DNA from 2 places in the Dellaglioa algida genome. Region 2 is predicted to be linked to the other one. Evidence: riboswitches for the same ligand, from Rfam matches in the RefSeq annotation. Region 2 holds a riboswitch; the other holds the start of a gene.
The links. Region 2 has a riboswitch for thiamine pyrophosphate ahead of thiM (hydroxyethylthiazole kinase). Riboswitches for the same ligand answer to the same signal wherever they lie in the genome.
Positions count from the first base shown of each region.

Region 1: another riboswitch for thiamine pyrophosphate. It lies ahead of thiT (energy-coupled thiamine transporter ThiT); the one in region 2 lies ahead of thiM (hydroxyethylthiazole kinase).

Region 1 covers NZ_JANXLE010000002.1:260,653-269,186, forward strand. Annotated here, with positions in the region: gene N0K73_RS03010 (DUF3397 family protein) at 51-416, opposite strand; gene dapG (aspartate kinase) at 429-1,628, opposite strand; gene asnB (asparagine synthase (glutamine-hydrolyzing)) at 1,651-3,537, opposite strand; gene N0K73_RS03025 (magnesium transporter CorA family protein) at 3,737-4,687, shown strand; gene N0K73_RS03030 (DUF4044 domain-containing protein) at 4,751-4,861, shown strand; gene thiT (energy-coupled thiamine transporter ThiT) at 4,945-5,499, opposite strand; TPP riboswitch at 5,546-5,646, opposite strand; gene cls (cardiolipin synthase) at 5,700-7,148, opposite strand; gene N0K73_RS03045 (amino acid ABC transporter substrate-binding protein) at 7,164-8,018, opposite strand; gene N0K73_RS03050 (amino acid ABC transporter ATP-binding protein) at 8,028-8,534, opposite strand, start outside.
Region 2 covers NZ_JANXLE010000005.1:106,187-114,720, reverse strand. Annotated here, with positions in the region: gene N0K73_RS05695 (potassium transporter KimA) at 1-1,452, opposite strand, end outside; gene groL (chaperonin GroEL) at 1,706-3,331, opposite strand; gene groES (co-chaperone GroES) at 3,362-3,646, opposite strand; gene N0K73_RS05680 (CPBP family intramembrane glutamic endopeptidase) at 3,873-4,511, shown strand; gene N0K73_RS05675 (ABC-F family ATP-binding cassette domain-containing protein) at 4,530-6,467, shown strand; TPP riboswitch at 6,545-6,651, shown strand; gene thiM (hydroxyethylthiazole kinase) at 6,709-7,500, shown strand; gene thiD (bifunctional hydroxymethylpyrimidine kinase/phosphomethylpyrimidine kinase) at 7,506-8,327, shown strand; gene thiE (thiamine phosphate synthase) at 8,314-8,534, shown strand, end outside.

The DNA.
Region 1 (8,534 bases), on a different contig from region 2:
GGGTCAAGTGATTTTTGCGTAAGTAATTACTCGAATATAGGAGCGTTTAATTAAAATAATAACAAAATTAAAATAATTAAATACCAAATAATCATATAAATATCAGTTATTTTCCAAATTGTCTTGAAAAACTTTGCGTAAATTAATTCGCCATCTCGATAAGCGTACATAAGCGCACTGGCAATTCCAATTAAGCACCATGCCAATATTAAAAATGGCGCAACGGTTAATCCAAAGCCATGCAACGATAAAATATGCGTTAACAAGAGTAGTAATGGCGGTAGAAAATCAACAACTTGTAGCCACTTTGGCCAATGTTTACGTAAAATTCGTTTTAATAACGTTAAAATCAAAACAAATCCAACTACCAAAATTATTGACCCAACCCAAGTTCCGAAAAATGTAAAGAGTTTCATAAACTACTCCCTTTAGATATTGTTTAAAAAGACCTCATGCAGTGCATTAACGGCGGTTTTCAAATCATCTTGCTGAACTAAAATCCAAATTGTTGTATAACTATCAGTCGTTTGTAGAATATTAATATCATTTTCAGCCAATGCCGTCACAATTTTTGATGTTACGCCTGGTGTACCTGTCATACCTGCACCTACAATTGAAACTTTAGCACAATTTGCAAGAATTGAGACATCAATTTTTGCTTCCGATAAGAGTCGTTTTGCCTTATCCACATCATCACTGAGTAAATTAAAAATAACTTTACCGGGTGAAATGTTAATAAAATCAACGCTCAATTGACTATCCGCCATCAAATTAAAAACATCCTTAGCTGTATGATTATTCGTTTTAATTGTGAATTGAGTGAGACCCGTCACGTGTGCAATACCGGTTACGCTACGATAATGTTTCACACCTAAATTACGATCCGTTACAAGGGTGCCCAGCTCTTCGGGTCCTTGCCAAGTTGACCGAATTCGAACGGGTACATGCGCTTGTTGGGCGATCTCTACGGCACGCGGATGGATAACTTTCGCACCCTCATGGGCCATATTTGCAACTTCTTCATAGCTAACTGTCTCGAGAAATTTGGCTTTTGTTACTAATCTCGGATCAGCAGTCATCATTCCCGAAACATCGGTAAAAATATCAACACGTTCAGCATCCAGCGCCGCGCCAAGTAATGCCGCAGTTGTATCGCTCCCACCACGTCCAATAGTCGTCGTTTGGCCTTGACTAGTTGCACCTTGAAAACCCGTTACCACTAAAACGTCGGCTGTATTGAATGCTTCATAAATTAAGTCGGTATTAATATTAACGACTTTAGCATTTTGAAATTCATCATTCGTTTCAACACCGGCATCTTGACCAGTTAGAGCGGCAGCATTAATTCCTTCTTTGTTCAACAATTCAGAAAAAACTGCGGCAGAAATAGTTTCGCCAACTGAAACAATCATATCCAACTCCCTATTCGAAAGTAATGACTGTTCCCCATCGACAAGTCCTAATAATGAATCAGTTGCATAAGGAGCCCCTTGTCGGCCAATCGCAGATACAACGACAACAACCTGATACCCCTTATCAACTGAGTACTTTACATGTTTCAAGGCTGCTCGTCTTGACTCATCGTCTTGAACTGAGGTGCCACCAAATTTCTGGACCATAATTGTCATTATTTTGAACTCCCACTATTTATTATTTCGCTCTTGCTGTCACTGTCTCACTATCTACTAGCATATCACTTTCAACATAAATGCGATGCCATACCATAAATGTAAGAACCGTCCATATTTTTCTAGAGTTATCACGAATACCATCACGATGTTCATCTAACAAATCTAAGAAATATTGCTTATTAAAGAATTCTTCGGTTTGAGAATCATTAATGATTTGTTTAGCCCAATCATACATTTCATCTTTCAACCAGAAACGAATTGGCACAGGAAAACCTAATTTTTTACGATTTAAAACATGATCAGGAACAATACCTTCAGCTGCTTTACGTAAGATGTATTTAGTTGTTCCATGCGCAATTCTTAGATTAGCAGGTACTTCAGAAGCAACCGCAAAAACTTCTTTATCCAAGAATGGTGTTCTTAATTCAATACTATGTGCCATTGTTGTTCGATCGGCATTATGCAATAAATCACCATTTAGCCATGTATGCATATCAATAAACTGCATTTGATCAATTTTGTTGTAATCTTTTGATGCATCATAATATTGACCCGTAATACTTTGGAATGGATGTTCCTTATTATAATCTTTAAAGAACGCTTGCTTCTCTTTTTCGTTAAAGATAAAGGCATTACCAACATAGCGGTCTTCCATTGGTGTTGTTCCTCTAAGAAGGAAACTTTGACCACGCATACCTTTTGGCATCATCTGGGCAATCTTATTTAATGCGCCATTAATAGGTTTCGTATATTTGAATCCCTTTAATGATTCGGGTTCATGATAAATTGTATACCCGCCAAATAATTCATCAGCGCCTTCTCCTGTCAAAGCAACTTTAACTCGCGTTCTAGCTTCTTTGGCAAGGAAATATTGAGGCACAGCAGCCGGATCAGCCAAGGGATCGTCCATATTCCAGATAAAATGTGGGAATGCCTTCATGAATGCCTCAGCCGTAATAACGGAACTAAAGTTAGCAACATTCAGTTTTTCTGCAGTTTCTTGAGCGACGTCTAGCTCGCTGTAACCTTCACGTTCAAATCCAACCGAAATTGTTTCCAATTTTGGATTCAATTCTCTGGCAATGGCCACAATAATAGATGAATCAATCCCACCTGACAAGAATGAACCCACGGGAACATCAGCACGCATATGTTTTTCAACGGAGTCAATTAAGACATCCTTAATGCGTTTAATGTACGTTTCTTCAGGACGAACCACTGGATGAAATTCAGCAGAAAAATATTGTGTGATAACAGGTTCTTCACCCATTTTTTTAGTTAAATAATGTCCAGGTTGTAACATATTAATTTCTTTAGTTAACGTCTCTGGTTCCGGCACAAATTGGAATGTCATATAATCTTGAAGCGCGTCCTTATCAAACGTTTTATTCTTCAAAACCTTATAGATTGCCTTACTTTCAGACCCATAATAGAATTGATCATCAGCTGTAGCGTAATAGAAAGGCTTGATTCCAAATTGATCACGTGCGGCAAAAAGTGTCTTTTCTTGTGTATCCCAAATAACAAATCCGAACATACCTCGGAATTGTTTAACCGCTTCTGCGCCATATTTAGCATACATACCAAGAATTACTTCTGAATCAGAATCTGTTTTAAATTCGTAACCATCGGCAATTAACGATTCACGTAGTTCGATGTAATTATAAATTTCACCATTAAACGTTAACCAATAACGTTCATTTTCATATGAAAGGGGTTGGTGCCCACCTTCCAAATCAATTATACTTAATCTTCTAAAACCCATTGTGATATCATCATCATTAAAATATCCTGAATCATCAGGTCCACGATGAACGAGCATCTTCGTCATATTATGAACAATTTTATCGTAATCATTGTCTGTATTTTTTTGTCTGTTACTCAATACGCCTGCAAATCCACACATAATTTTCATCCCTCATTTTCATAAAATCAATGTCTTATATTATAGATGTTTCTACAACAAATTTCAATTTTGCTTACAGTTATGTTTATCATTATAGCGTATTTGAGTTAATCTTAACAACTAGATGTCTGAATTAACGAAAGCTTAAAAAATTTGGTATACTGGGTATCATGATATATGAATAAAGGAGTTTTAAAATTTGATAGAATATTACGCGTCAACTGAAACCGGAAAAATTGAAAAAATAACTGAATATGGTGATTTATGTTGGATTAACGTCACGGCACCCTCTGTAGATGAAGTTGATGAACTTGTCGGTAAATATGCTATCCCCAGGGATTACATAACTGCCGTATTAGATGATCAAGAAAACTCTCGAACGGAAGGCCTATCTCAAAACGCTGTCCCTGATTTAGTATTAATGCAATACCCTCATCGAATTAGAAATTCATTGGGCTACCTTGAATACCAAACTTTCCCCTTCTCAATCATTCTGGCAGGAGATGCGATTATTACTGTGTCAAATAGTACTCCTGACTTTATCAATGACTTTATCTCAGATAGCCCAGTTCATAAAATTAAAACAACTACACCCGATCAATTTACATTAAAATTACTTTGGTATTTATCACAAAATTTTGTATTTGCCCTTAATACAATCATTCAAGAAACTGAAAATTTAGAAAAATCTCTTGCCAAGGCGACCAAAAATGAGCAGTACTACCAAATGATGTCCATGCAAAAAAGTCTGGTCTATTTTGATGCCGCACTGAAAAAAAATAATCCAGTTCTACAATCCATGGCTGATTCCAATGAACATTTTAAGCAAAAAAAGATTGATGACTTATTGACGGATGTATTAATTGAAAATCAACAAGCAGAGACCATGACAATGATTCAAACTAAAATTTTAGATAATTATGGAGAGATGGTTTCATCGGTCATCTCAAATAATCTAAATATTATTATGAAGGTTTTAACATCCATGACTATTATTTTAACCATTCCAACTATTATTGGTGGAATGTATGGTATGAACGTTCCACTTCCCGGGGTAAATATGCCCTTTTCATTCTGGTGGCTACAATTGTTAACCTTAATTATCTGTTTATTAACTGCCTATTATTTAAAGAAAAATGACTACTTTTAAGTTGACATATCGTTATTAAAAAAGTTATAGTTACACTATTAGATTTGAGAGGTTGGATAAAATATGAAAAAACAGAAATCTACATTCCAAAAGATTACAATGGTTGTTGTTTGGTTAATGATTCTCGTAACAATCGGTGGCGTTGTTTTAACCGCAGTTATGTCAATCGCTTAATTTAAAGAGTCATATCCTAACTGGGTGTGGCTCTTTTTTTATACAAAAAAACGGCTAGAATCAGCCGTCTTAATTTATATATTTTATTCAGCGAGAAAAATTCCCGGATTTTTTTTAAGCATAATATTCAGTATTAGTGTAGCAATAATCATATTGATAAGCATACTACCACCATTAATGACGGCGGAATAAACGACTGGTGAAAGACCCCACTGAACATACTTCGACCAAAATATGATACCAGCCATGAAATGAGCAAGATATTTCAAGAAGACGGCCAGTAAAATCGCCAACGTCAATGATTGGATAGCACCATTCGTATTTTTAGAACGTAACTGATTCAAAAAATGCCCAGAGAACAGGCCAGAAAAGCCCAATACAACATTAGCAACGGGATATTCTAGAATAGCTTGGACCGGCGTTAAAACATAAGCCGTTCCAATTAGTATCGGTAAGATACCATAAAGCAATCCAATAATTAACCCCATTTTCAACCCACGTCTTAAGCTATACACGACAATGGGCAAAATACCCAATGCAATATCCACGTTCGGTGGGTTAGGTACAAATGATAGAGCCATTGCTAAAGCGGCCATAACGACCCCTTCTAACAGAATTAATAATTTTTTTCTTTCCAACAAAAAAACCTCCTTTGACTTAGTAAACCAAGCACAAAGAAGGTGTTAATCTTCTACACACAATTCCTACGTTTGCATTAACAAACAGGTTCCAAGGGTCTGAATTTCTTCACTCTCAGCCAGATATCGGCTCCCCTTTGTGTTGGTCTCCACCGACTAATATCGCATACAACCAAAGAAACGTCAAGCGTTTTCAATTGCTATAGTATAGGTGAAAGAAGTCTTGAAAATTGTTGTTTAAACTTTAACCAATGAGATTGATCATGGAAATACTTTTTCGTTAATAAATTACTTTGTTTCATATCCGTTTCAAAAATATTTTTGAGTGATACCGCAACTGCCGCGTCATAGATAAATGCATTTGCTTCAAAATTTAACTTAAAGCTTCTAAAATCAAAATTAGCGGATCCAACGGATGCAACCATATCGTCTATCACAACCGTTTTAGCGTGTAAGAACCCATCATTATATTGGTAAAGTTCTGCTCCAATATTAGTTAAGTCTTTCGCATAATATTGCGTGGCGCGATAAACAAAAGCATGATCTGGCATTGACGGAATCATAATTCTCACTTGCACACCTGACGATACGGCGATGTCTAAGGCTTCCATCACGGAATCATCGGGAATAAGATATGGCGTTTGTATATAAATATATTTTTTTGCGGAATTAATTAATTTGATATAACCCTTTTTTATTTGTTCAATTTCTGAATCAGGACCACTCGATACAATTTGCATATTGACGTTACCCTTAGATTCCGTCTGAGGGAAATAATCCGACTGATAGTTAATCTGATTATTTCCTGCAGTTGCATTCCAATCCATAATAAATCGACTTTGTAGTGAACCAACTGAGTTTCCAAAGATACGAATATGTGTATCTCGCCAGTGACCAAATTTTTCACTCTCGCCTAAGTATTGATCCCCTACGTTAAATCCACCAATGTACCCAATTTCGCCATCAATAACGACGATTTTTCTATGGTCTCTAAAGTTTAATCGAAGATCTGAGAATGAAAAATGCGATCCAAAGAACGCTTCCGCCTTACCACCCAATTTTTCGAACCGTCTAAAAAATTTTCTAGTTGTCCCTTTCGATCCTAGGGCATCGTAAATAATTCTAACTTCAAGTCCTTCACTAACTTTAGTTTCGAGTAATGTTAGTAATTCGTTGCCTACTCGTCCGTCCTCAAACGTATAGTATTCAACATGAATATGATGTTTGGCCTTTCGGATATCATCAAATAAGGACTTAAATTTGTCATGTCCGTCAGTAAATATTTGCACGTCGTTCTTTTTTGTCAAAATCGATTTTTCTATCTCTAGAAACATGTGCATGATTTCATTTACATCATCGGTAAACTCGCCACTTGTTGTTAACTCGCCTCTGGCCCATTCTTTTTTTTGTTGACTAACTAATTGATCGACGCCCATACGATCTTGCGTTTTAATATCAAAAATCTTTTCCCTAGAAATCTTCTTACCAAAAAAAAGATAAATTAAAAATCCAAATATGGGTACACCAATCAAAACGAGAAGCCATGCCCATGTTGCAGCAATATCCCGTCTTTCTCTAAATACAGTCATAATTGCTGCTAGCAAGTTTAATACAAAAATAAGTAGCACACCAATGTTTACGTATGTCATTTGGTTCCTCCGGGTTTAATTATTCCGAACAGTTGTATCCTCACCGAACCATTTATGATTCAGCTTTTTAAGATAACCTTCGTTTTGTAATTCAGTTATTGCTTTATTAATCTTCAACTTCATTGTAACATCAGATTTTCTTAAACCCACGGCGAAATCTTCAGTCTTAAACTTACCATCAATTACACGATATGAATTTGAGTTTGTCTGATGTTCAATGAAATAATTTGCATAAACATCATCAATTAACAAACCTTGAATTCGATCGGCATTTAAATCGATGAACGCATTATCGAATGAATCATATTGTATCGGTTCTTCATCTTGAATCTTATTTTTTAAAATATTAGGATACAAATTCAAACTATCAAATCCGGCAGATCCGCTCTGAACACCTAATATTTTATTTTTCATTTCAGAAAATGAATTAATTTCGCTCGATTTCTTTGTAACGACTACTTGTTTATTCGTTAAATATGTTCGACTAAATGCAACAGTTTTAGCGCGTGCGGTTGTCTTTGTGTAGCCATTCCAAATTAAATCAATCGTCCCATTCTTCAATTCGGTTTCTTTCATGGACCAGTCAATGGTTTGGAAATCAACTTTAATTCCATATTTCTCAAAAACTTTCTTCGCTAAATCGACGTCATATCCTACTAATTTACCATCTTTTTGTCTAAACGTCATTGGGACAAAACTATCATCAATTCCAATAACAACTGTGCCTTTTTGTTGAATCGCCTTCCAATCATCAGTTAAATTCATCGATTGGTTTGCATCCTTCATTTTATCATTGCTACATCCAGTCAATCCAGTAAAAAACACTAATAATAACATTAGAAGTACAATTTTCTTTATTAATTGAGTCATTTTTATCCTCTAATCCTCAAGTGGTTTAACTTTCAACATCTTATCCGCAATATTCTCAGCAAATGGAACATCATGCGTAACTACTATTTGAGTCATACCATCCCTCTTTAACGATAATATTAAATCTTCTACTTCTTGACGTAAAGCTGGATCGAGCGCCGAGGTTGGTTCATCATAACACAATATTTTAGGATTCATTGCCAGTGCACGCGCGATAGCAACTCGTTGTTTTTGCCCACCGGATAATTGATAAGGATAAAGATGCCCTTTATTCCCTAAAGATAACCGATCCAACAACTTTTGTGCATCTTCTTCTGCTTTAGCCTTACCATGTTTCAAAACCATTTTTGGCGCTAATGTGATATTTTCCAATACTGATAAGTGTGGAAATAATTGAAACTCTTGAAAAACGACGCCTATAACACTCTCATTAGTTGTATTCCGATAAGGATCAAATGGCGAAGCATCAATTAAAATTTCACCAGAACTAATTGACTCTAATCCGCTAATACAACG
Region 2 (8,534 bases):
GGTCACAGAACTAACTAAAACGATAACCGTCGAGCCATCAAAATCGTGAATTTCTGCTTCTTCTGTTAAACGTAATTGTTCGGCAACTTTATTGTAGTGATCATTAATTTTATAGAAAATAATGTACATGACCGGCATAATAATAAAGAATGGCCATACAGTTGATAAACGATATCTAAAGAGAATTAACAAGATACTTAGTGAAATAAAAGCACCTAAGAAATTGTAAAAGGCCTTCATAATCCAACCTTTTGGACGATCGTGGTACCATTTTACAATCATACCCGTTTGAGATAACGTAAACGGAATGAAAACACCAACTGCATACAATGGGATTAACAACGATGTTGTCCCATTAAAGATAAACGTTAAAATAATTGATCCGGCAGCTAACGTGATAATACCGTTAGAATAACCTAAGCGATCACCTTTATCCATGTATAAATGAGGCATAAATTTATCTTTAGCTAAATTAAAAGCTAAAATTGGAAAAGCCGAAAAACCTGTATTTGCTGCTAATACCAAAATCAAAACTGTTGAAAATTGGAAAATATAGTATAAAATACCTTGTCCAAATGTTGTTTGTGCAATTTGAGAAAGGACAGTCACTTTTTCAGTAGGTACAATTCCATACCAGTAATTCAAGAAAGTAATTCCACCAAAGAAGATTGCTAAAAGTGTTGCCATAATTGTTAACGTAGCTGCCGCATTTTTAGCATGTGGTTTTTTAAAGAAAGGTACCGCATTACTAATTGCTTCAACACCAGTTAATGAAGAAGAACCTGATGAGAATGCTTTTAATAGTAACGCCATTGTGATACCAGGAACAGCAGTACCAACGGCGGCCGTCGCATGATATGGTACCTGACCTGTCATAATATTATAACCACCAACAAGTAACATTAAAATGATCATAACCACGAAAAGGTAAACCGGAACTGTTAGAAATGATGCGGATTCACGTAAACCACGTAGATTCATCGCCATTACTAAAATAATGATAACTACCGAAATACCAACCTGATGCCCATAAAGTGATGGGACAGCGGAAATCAGCGCTTCAGTTCCGGCGGACACACTAACCGCAACGGTTAACATGTAATCAATTAGAAGTGACCCACCGGAAATCAAACCTGCATTTTTTCCCAAGTTCTTACTCGAGACGACATATGCGCCCCCACCTTTAGGATAAGCATGAATGATTTGACGATATGAAATTGTAATTGATGCCAATAAAACTAGGACTAGCAAGGCAATAGGTAATGAGTACCAAATTGCCATCGCAGAAAAACCAACCAAAACAGTAACAATCTGTTCAGTCCCATATGCCACGGATGACAATGCATCTGATGATAAGAGAGCCAATGCCTTAAATTTTGATAATTGTTGATTTCCCTCTTCAGAAGATTTTAATGGTTTCCCTATTAAAAGTCTCTTTAAATAACGCCGCATTTCATTTTTACCCCTTATGTTCTATATTTTTTTAATCGTTATACATGCTGCCAAAATGACACATGTATCTTGCCAGATAATTATTTTAAACAATATTAACTATCCACCGAATGCAGTCTATTTTACTCGTTTATATTTAAATATACAACACCATGAACGAACTTTATTTAAGAACAAAAAAAAGAGCCATCAGCCCCATAATAGCAGCGATTAATAGCTCTTCAAAATTTATTATTTTTTATGACAATTGGGTCTACATCATGCCGCCCATGCCACCAGGCATTTGTTGTGGGTCAGCTGCAGATATTGGTTCTGGTTTATCAGCAACAACTGCTTCAGTCGTTAATAATAATGCTGAGACACTAGCTGCATTTTGTAATGCTGAACGTGTCACTTTTGTTGGATCAACAATTCCAACTGCAATCATATCTTGCCATTCATTTGTTGCGGCATTGAATCCAATACCAGGTTTCTCTGATTTTAATTTTTCAACAATCACAGAACCTTCAAGACCAGCATTCTTTGCAATTTGACGTACTGGTTCTTCTAGAGCACGTTGCACAATCTTAATACCTGTTAATTCATCACCAACTGCTTCAAGTGAAGCAACTTTACCGATTACATTAACAAATGCAGTACCACCACCAGCTACGAAACCTTCTTCAACAGCGGCACGTGTTGCATTTAAAGCATCTTCGATACGGTACTTACGTTCTTTTAATTCTGTTTCAGTTGCGGCACCAACTTTAATGACGGCAACCCCACCTGACAATTTAGCTAAACGTTCTTGTAGTTTTTCACGATCAAATTCAGAAGTTGTTTCATCGATTTGTTTTTTAATTAAACCAACACGTTCGATAATTTTTTCTTTATTACCTGAACCTTCAACAATCACTGTGTTTTCTTTTGTGATATTGACTTTTCCGGCTGAACCTAATTGTTCAATTGTTGTATCCTTCAATTGCAAACCAAGTTCATCTGTAATAACTGTTGCGCCAGTTACGATGGCGATATCTTCAAGCATTGCTTTACGACGATCACCAAAACCAGGTGCTTTAACAGCAACAACATTGAATGTACCACGAATTTTATTCAAGACCAATGTTGGTAAGGCTTCACCATCAACATCATCAGCAATGATTAATAATGGACGACCTTGCTCAACGATTGATTGTAGTAATGGTAATACTTCTTGAATATTAGAAATCTTTTTATCTGTCACCAAGATGTATGGTGTTTCCAAGTTAGCTTCCATTTTATCGTTATCAGTTACCATATATTGTGATAAGTAACCACGATCAAATTGCATCCCTTCAACAACATCTAATGATGTATCAATACTTTTTGATTCTTCAATTGTAATAACGCCATCGTTACCAACTTTTTCCATAGCATCAGCAATTAAAGCACCAATTTCATCATTAGCTGAAGAAACGGAAGCAATTTGTGCAATATCTTCTTTAGTTTCAACTTTATGTGATAGTTCGTGCAATTCAGCAACAGCCGCTTTAGTTGCTGCTTCAATTCCGCGACGAATACCAACTGGGTTAGCACCGGCAGTCACATTTTTCATACCTTCGGTAACAATTGCTTGCGTTAAAACAGTAGCCGTTGTTGTTCCATCGCCAGCAATATCATTAGTTTTAGATGCAACTTCTGAAACTAATTTAGCGCCCATATTTTCGAAATGATCTTCTAATTCAATTGCGCGAGCAATTGTCACACCATCATTTGTAATGATTGGGGAACCATATGATTCTTCCAAAACAACGTTACGGCCTTTTGGTCCTAAAGTTGATTTAACGGTATTGGCTAATTGGTCAACACCTCTAAGCATTGCTGAACGAGCATCTTCAGAAAACTTTAATTCCTTTGACATAATTAATCCACCTCATCTTTAAAATTTATATTAATCTACTGTTGCAATGATATCTTTCTCATGAACAATCAAGTAGTCTTTACCTTCAAATGAAACTTCTGATCCAGCATATTTATCAAATAAAACGGTTTGTCCGACACTGACAGCAACGGCGATTTTTTCACCATTACGCATTGTACGACCATCACCCACCGCAATAATCTTACCTGTTTGTGGTTTCTCTTGCACATTACTTGCTAAGACAATTCCACCTACTGTTGTTTCTTCTTCTTTAGTTACTTCTAAAATAACACGATCTGCTAATGGTTTTAACACGTTCTATCCCTCCAACTATATTATTTAGCACTCTATCTATGTAAGTGCTAATCACAAAATTAACTATAATCAATTTTCGGGATAATTGCAAGTGTTTAAGCTCTTATTTATATGGAAATTTTGATATGAATTAAATTCGTTATTCGGTCAATTATGCTATACTTATCATACGAATTTGTTCAACAAAAACAGTCGTAACTAATTAATAGTCGTTAAAGGAGTTTTCATGTCAAAATCAACTAGTAAAAACTCAATAGCCATTTTATTGGGTTATCTTATTATTTTCATTTTACCAACAATTCTAAATCAAATCTTTTCTTTAAAATCAGTTATTTATCCCGTTATGACGGCCGATTACGTTTTAGGCGCCCTACTACTAATCTGGTTAAACCATCATTTTAGTAATAAAAATTCAATAGATGGCCAATCCAAATGGTCGCAAATTATTTTATGGGGAATTCTTGGATTTGTTTTAACCCTAGTCATCCAGATGGGAATCCAATTAATCTCATACGCCATTTTAAAAACAACCGTGGCCTCACAAAATACGAGCGAGATCATGACTATTTTTTCAAAATATCCTTATTACATGCTGGCCGTCTCACTCGGTGCCCCAATTATGGAAGAACTCGTTTTTAGAAAGGTTTTCTTTGGCAATTTAGCAAGTTTTATTCCGCCGGCCTTTGCCGCAATTACGTCTAGTCTCTTATTTAGTTTGGCACATAACGATGGCCATTTAGCTATCTACTTCTTAATTGGATTACTCTTTTGCTATCTTTACAAACGAACGGGTGATATTAAAACGTCCATGGTCGCACATATTCTCATGAACAGTTTAGTGTTAACGATTCAAGCACTACTCTAAAAGAAAGGTGGAATTATTTTGATTTTGTTACAAGTACAACAAGCAGCTCGATATTTTGGTGCAGATGTTTTATTTGAAAATGCCAATATGGATATCAAGGATGACGCCAGGATTGCCTTAGTTGGTCGAAACGGCGCCGGAAAATCTACGTTAATTAAAATGATTATTGATCAAGAAGTGACTGATGCCGGTCAAATCATTAAACATAAAGGGATGACTATTGGTTACTTGGCCCAAACAACAACTGTTTCTTCAGAACGCTCAGTCTGGGAAGAAATGAGTCACGTTTTTGACTACTTAAAGAAAATGGAAGTTCAAATTCATACACTTGAAGCTCAAATTGCCGACCCGGAAAATACAGAAGATTCTGAAAAATTCGAAAAACTATTAACAACGTACGACCAACTTTCACATGATTTTAGTGAACAAAATGGTTACGGTTATGAATCTGAAATCCGTTCCGTTTTACATGGTTTTAGATTTTTTGAAGAGGATTTTGGACGCGACATCAGAACCCTTTCCGGTGGTCAAAAAACACGTCTTGCCTTAGCCAAACTACTTCTAGAAAAACGCGATTTACTTATTTTAGATGAACCCACTAACCACTTGGATATCGAAACGTTAACTTGGTTAGAAGGTTATTTAAAAACCTATACAGGCGCCCTTCTCATTGTTTCTCATGATCGCTATTTCCTAGATAAAATTGTGACAGAGGTTTACGATATGAGCCACAATGAAACCACACATTACAACGGTAACTACTCACAGTTCATTATTAAAAAAGAAGCAAATTTGAAACAAGAATGGAAAGTTTTTGAAAAACAACAAGATAAGATTGAAAAACTTGAAGACTTTGTTAATAAAAATATTGTGCGTGCTTCAACAACTAAGCGAGCACAAAGTCGCCGTAAACAACTTGAAAAAATGGATAAAGTAGGCCGTCCTGAAGGTGATGAAAAGGCGCCGCGTTTCAGTTTCAAATCCGCAGATGAGAGTGGCAATATTGTTTTAACCGTCTCTAATGCAGCCGTTGGTTATGATAATCAAGTGTTATCCGAGCCCGTTTCGATCGACTTACATAAACATCAGGTTCAAGCTATTGTTGGACCAAATGGTGTTGGTAAATCTACCCTACTTAAGAGCGTCTTAGGCCAAATTCCCTTTATTCGTGGTGAAGCTTTTCTTGGTACTAACGTTCATATCGGTTACTATGATCAGGAACAAAACCAATTAACGGATAAAAATACTGTTTTAGACGAATTGTGGAATGACCATCCCTCAACTCCCGAAACAGATATTCGTTCATTACTAGGCAGTTTCTTGTTTTCCGGGGATGACGTTTTGAAACGTGTTTCTAACCTGAGTGGTGGTGAAAAAGCACGTTTAGCCTTAACTAAGCTTGCGATGAACAAAGATAATTTCTTAATTTTTGATGAACCAACTAACCATTTGGATATTGATAGTAAAGAAGTTCTCGAAAAAGCGATTAATAACTTTGACGGAACAGTCTTACTCGTTTCACATGATCGTTATTTTATTAATAAAGTAGCTGAAAGTATTATTGAAGTCTCTAGAGAGGGTTCAACTTACTACATGGGCGATTACGATTACTTCGTGGATAAAAAAGAAGAACTGGAAGCAATTGAAGCTGAAAAACTAGCCCTTGAACTTGCTTCAACGACCACACTTCCTGAAGCCAAAGTTACAACTAATTACCAACAAAATAAAGAGACTCAAAAAGAACAACGTAAGTTAACACGTGAAATTGATCGTTTAGAGACTGAACTGACCGCTTTGGAAACTCAGAAAACGAAACTTGAAGAAAAAATGTCACAGCCTGATATTTTCAGTAATGCTGATAAACTTCAAGAACTTCAAACTGATTTACAAACCGTTCAAATTGCAATTGAAACTGCAGAAAGCAATTGGGAAGAAGCAAGTCTAGCTCTTGAATAGACTCGCTTCTTTTTTGTTATTTGTTGACATTCAAGCAATGAAAGCCTATTCTTTTCTTGTAAACTAAAAATTTAATATAAGTACACTAGGGGTGTTCTTTAGAAGAACTGAGATAAGCTTTTGCGGCTTAATCCCTTCGAACCTGTAAGTCAAAACTTGCGTAGGAAAGTGTGAAGAAGGACCCCACTCTACGATTTTTTTGTTAAGGAGTGGGGTTTTTGTGTACTTAAGAGGAGAAACCATGCAATTAGAATTACTCGATAGAATCCGTTCAGAAAATCCGGTTATATTTAATATTTCAAATTACATCACTGTTCAAGACGTTGCCAACGGGCTTAACTCAATTGGTGCTTCGCCCATTATGCCCAGCGCAATTGAAGAAGCGAGCGAAATGCTTCAGATTTCTTCCGGTGCCGCAATTAATATGGGCTCATTCAGAAGTGATGAGCTCCCCTACATTGAAAAAGTCGGTCAACTTGCCAATGACTTAAATATCCCACTTGTACTAGATCCCGTTGCCGTGGCAATGCCTTACCGCCAAAAAGTGGTCACTAATTTATTAGACCATATCCATTTTGACTTTATTCGTGGTAATGCTGGTGAGATAGCCGCACTTGCCGGTATCAAATGGCAGGCCAAAGGAATTGATGCTGGTGATGGGTCCGCTGATTTGGCAGAAGTCGCAAAAAAAGTCGCGCAACGTTACAACTGTACGGTTGTTTTGAGCGGTCCAACCGATTATATCTCTGATGGAACGCATGACACAACGGTGACTCACGGCACGCCCCTTTTCCAGATTCACGTAGGTTCAGGTGACATGCTTTCAAGTTTAATTGCCGCATTTGCAGCAGTTTCTAAAGATAATTACTTTGAAGCAGCAAGAATGGCTTGTCTTATTTTTGCGACAACTGGTGAAATCGTCGCAAATGAATTGGTAGATGAAAAACCAGGTAGCTTTATTGTCGCCTTACTAGACAAATTACATTTGGTGACAACAAAAGAAATTGCCGACCAAATAACTATGGAGGACTAAATATAATGACTGATTTTCCACAAGCACTTTCAATTGCTGGATCAGATAGCAGCGGTGGTGCTGGTATGCAAGCTGATTTGAAAACAATGCAAGAACGCCACGTGTACGCTGCCACTGTTCTTGTCGCAATTACGGCACAAAATACAATAGGCGTTCAAGATAGCCTTCCACTACCCGCTAAGATTATTAATGAACAATTCACATCAATCGCAGATGATTTAGCTATTAAAGCGTGCAAAACAGGAATGCTAGCCGATTCAGAGCACGTTTCTATTGTCGTAGAAAACCTAAAGAAATACGACTTTGGTCCGTTAATTGTTGATCCCGTCATGGTCGCAAAAGGTGGAGCAACGCTTCTGACCGAAGATGCCGTCATCACAATTAAAGAAAATTTGGTTCCACTGGCTACAGTGGTGACGCCAAATATTCCTGAAGCTGAAGTACTCACAGGTCTAACGATTAACTCCAAGGAAGATATGATTATGGCCGGTAAAAAAATGAAGGCTTTAGGTGCAAAAAATGTCATTATTAAAGGTGGTCATCAGAATTCTGCAAACACTGCGAGTGACTTTGTCTTACTAGAAAATGGCCATTCATTTTGGTTATCTTCAAAACGCATTGATACAATCCGAACTCATGGTACCGGAGATACGCTATCAGCATGTATCGCCGCTGAGTTAGCCAAGGGAGCGGACGTTGAAACGGCTATTATAACAGCCAAAAAATATGTTGAAGCGACAATTGCCGATGGTATTATTGTTGGCCACGGTCATGGTCCCCTAAACCATTGGGCATATCGAGAGGTCGCAAAAAATGCAAAACTTTAACCAAACGTGGTTAGCAAGTTACTTTATTGCAGGAACACAAGACGTTCCCGACAATCAATTACTACCTGTATTAGAAAAAGCGTTAAAAGCCGGTATTTCTTGCTTTCAATTCAGAGAAAAAAATCCATTAAATCCGTTAAATAAAACGCAGAAAAAGGCACTTGCAATCAGCTGTCAAAATTTATGTGCAGCATACAATGTCCCATT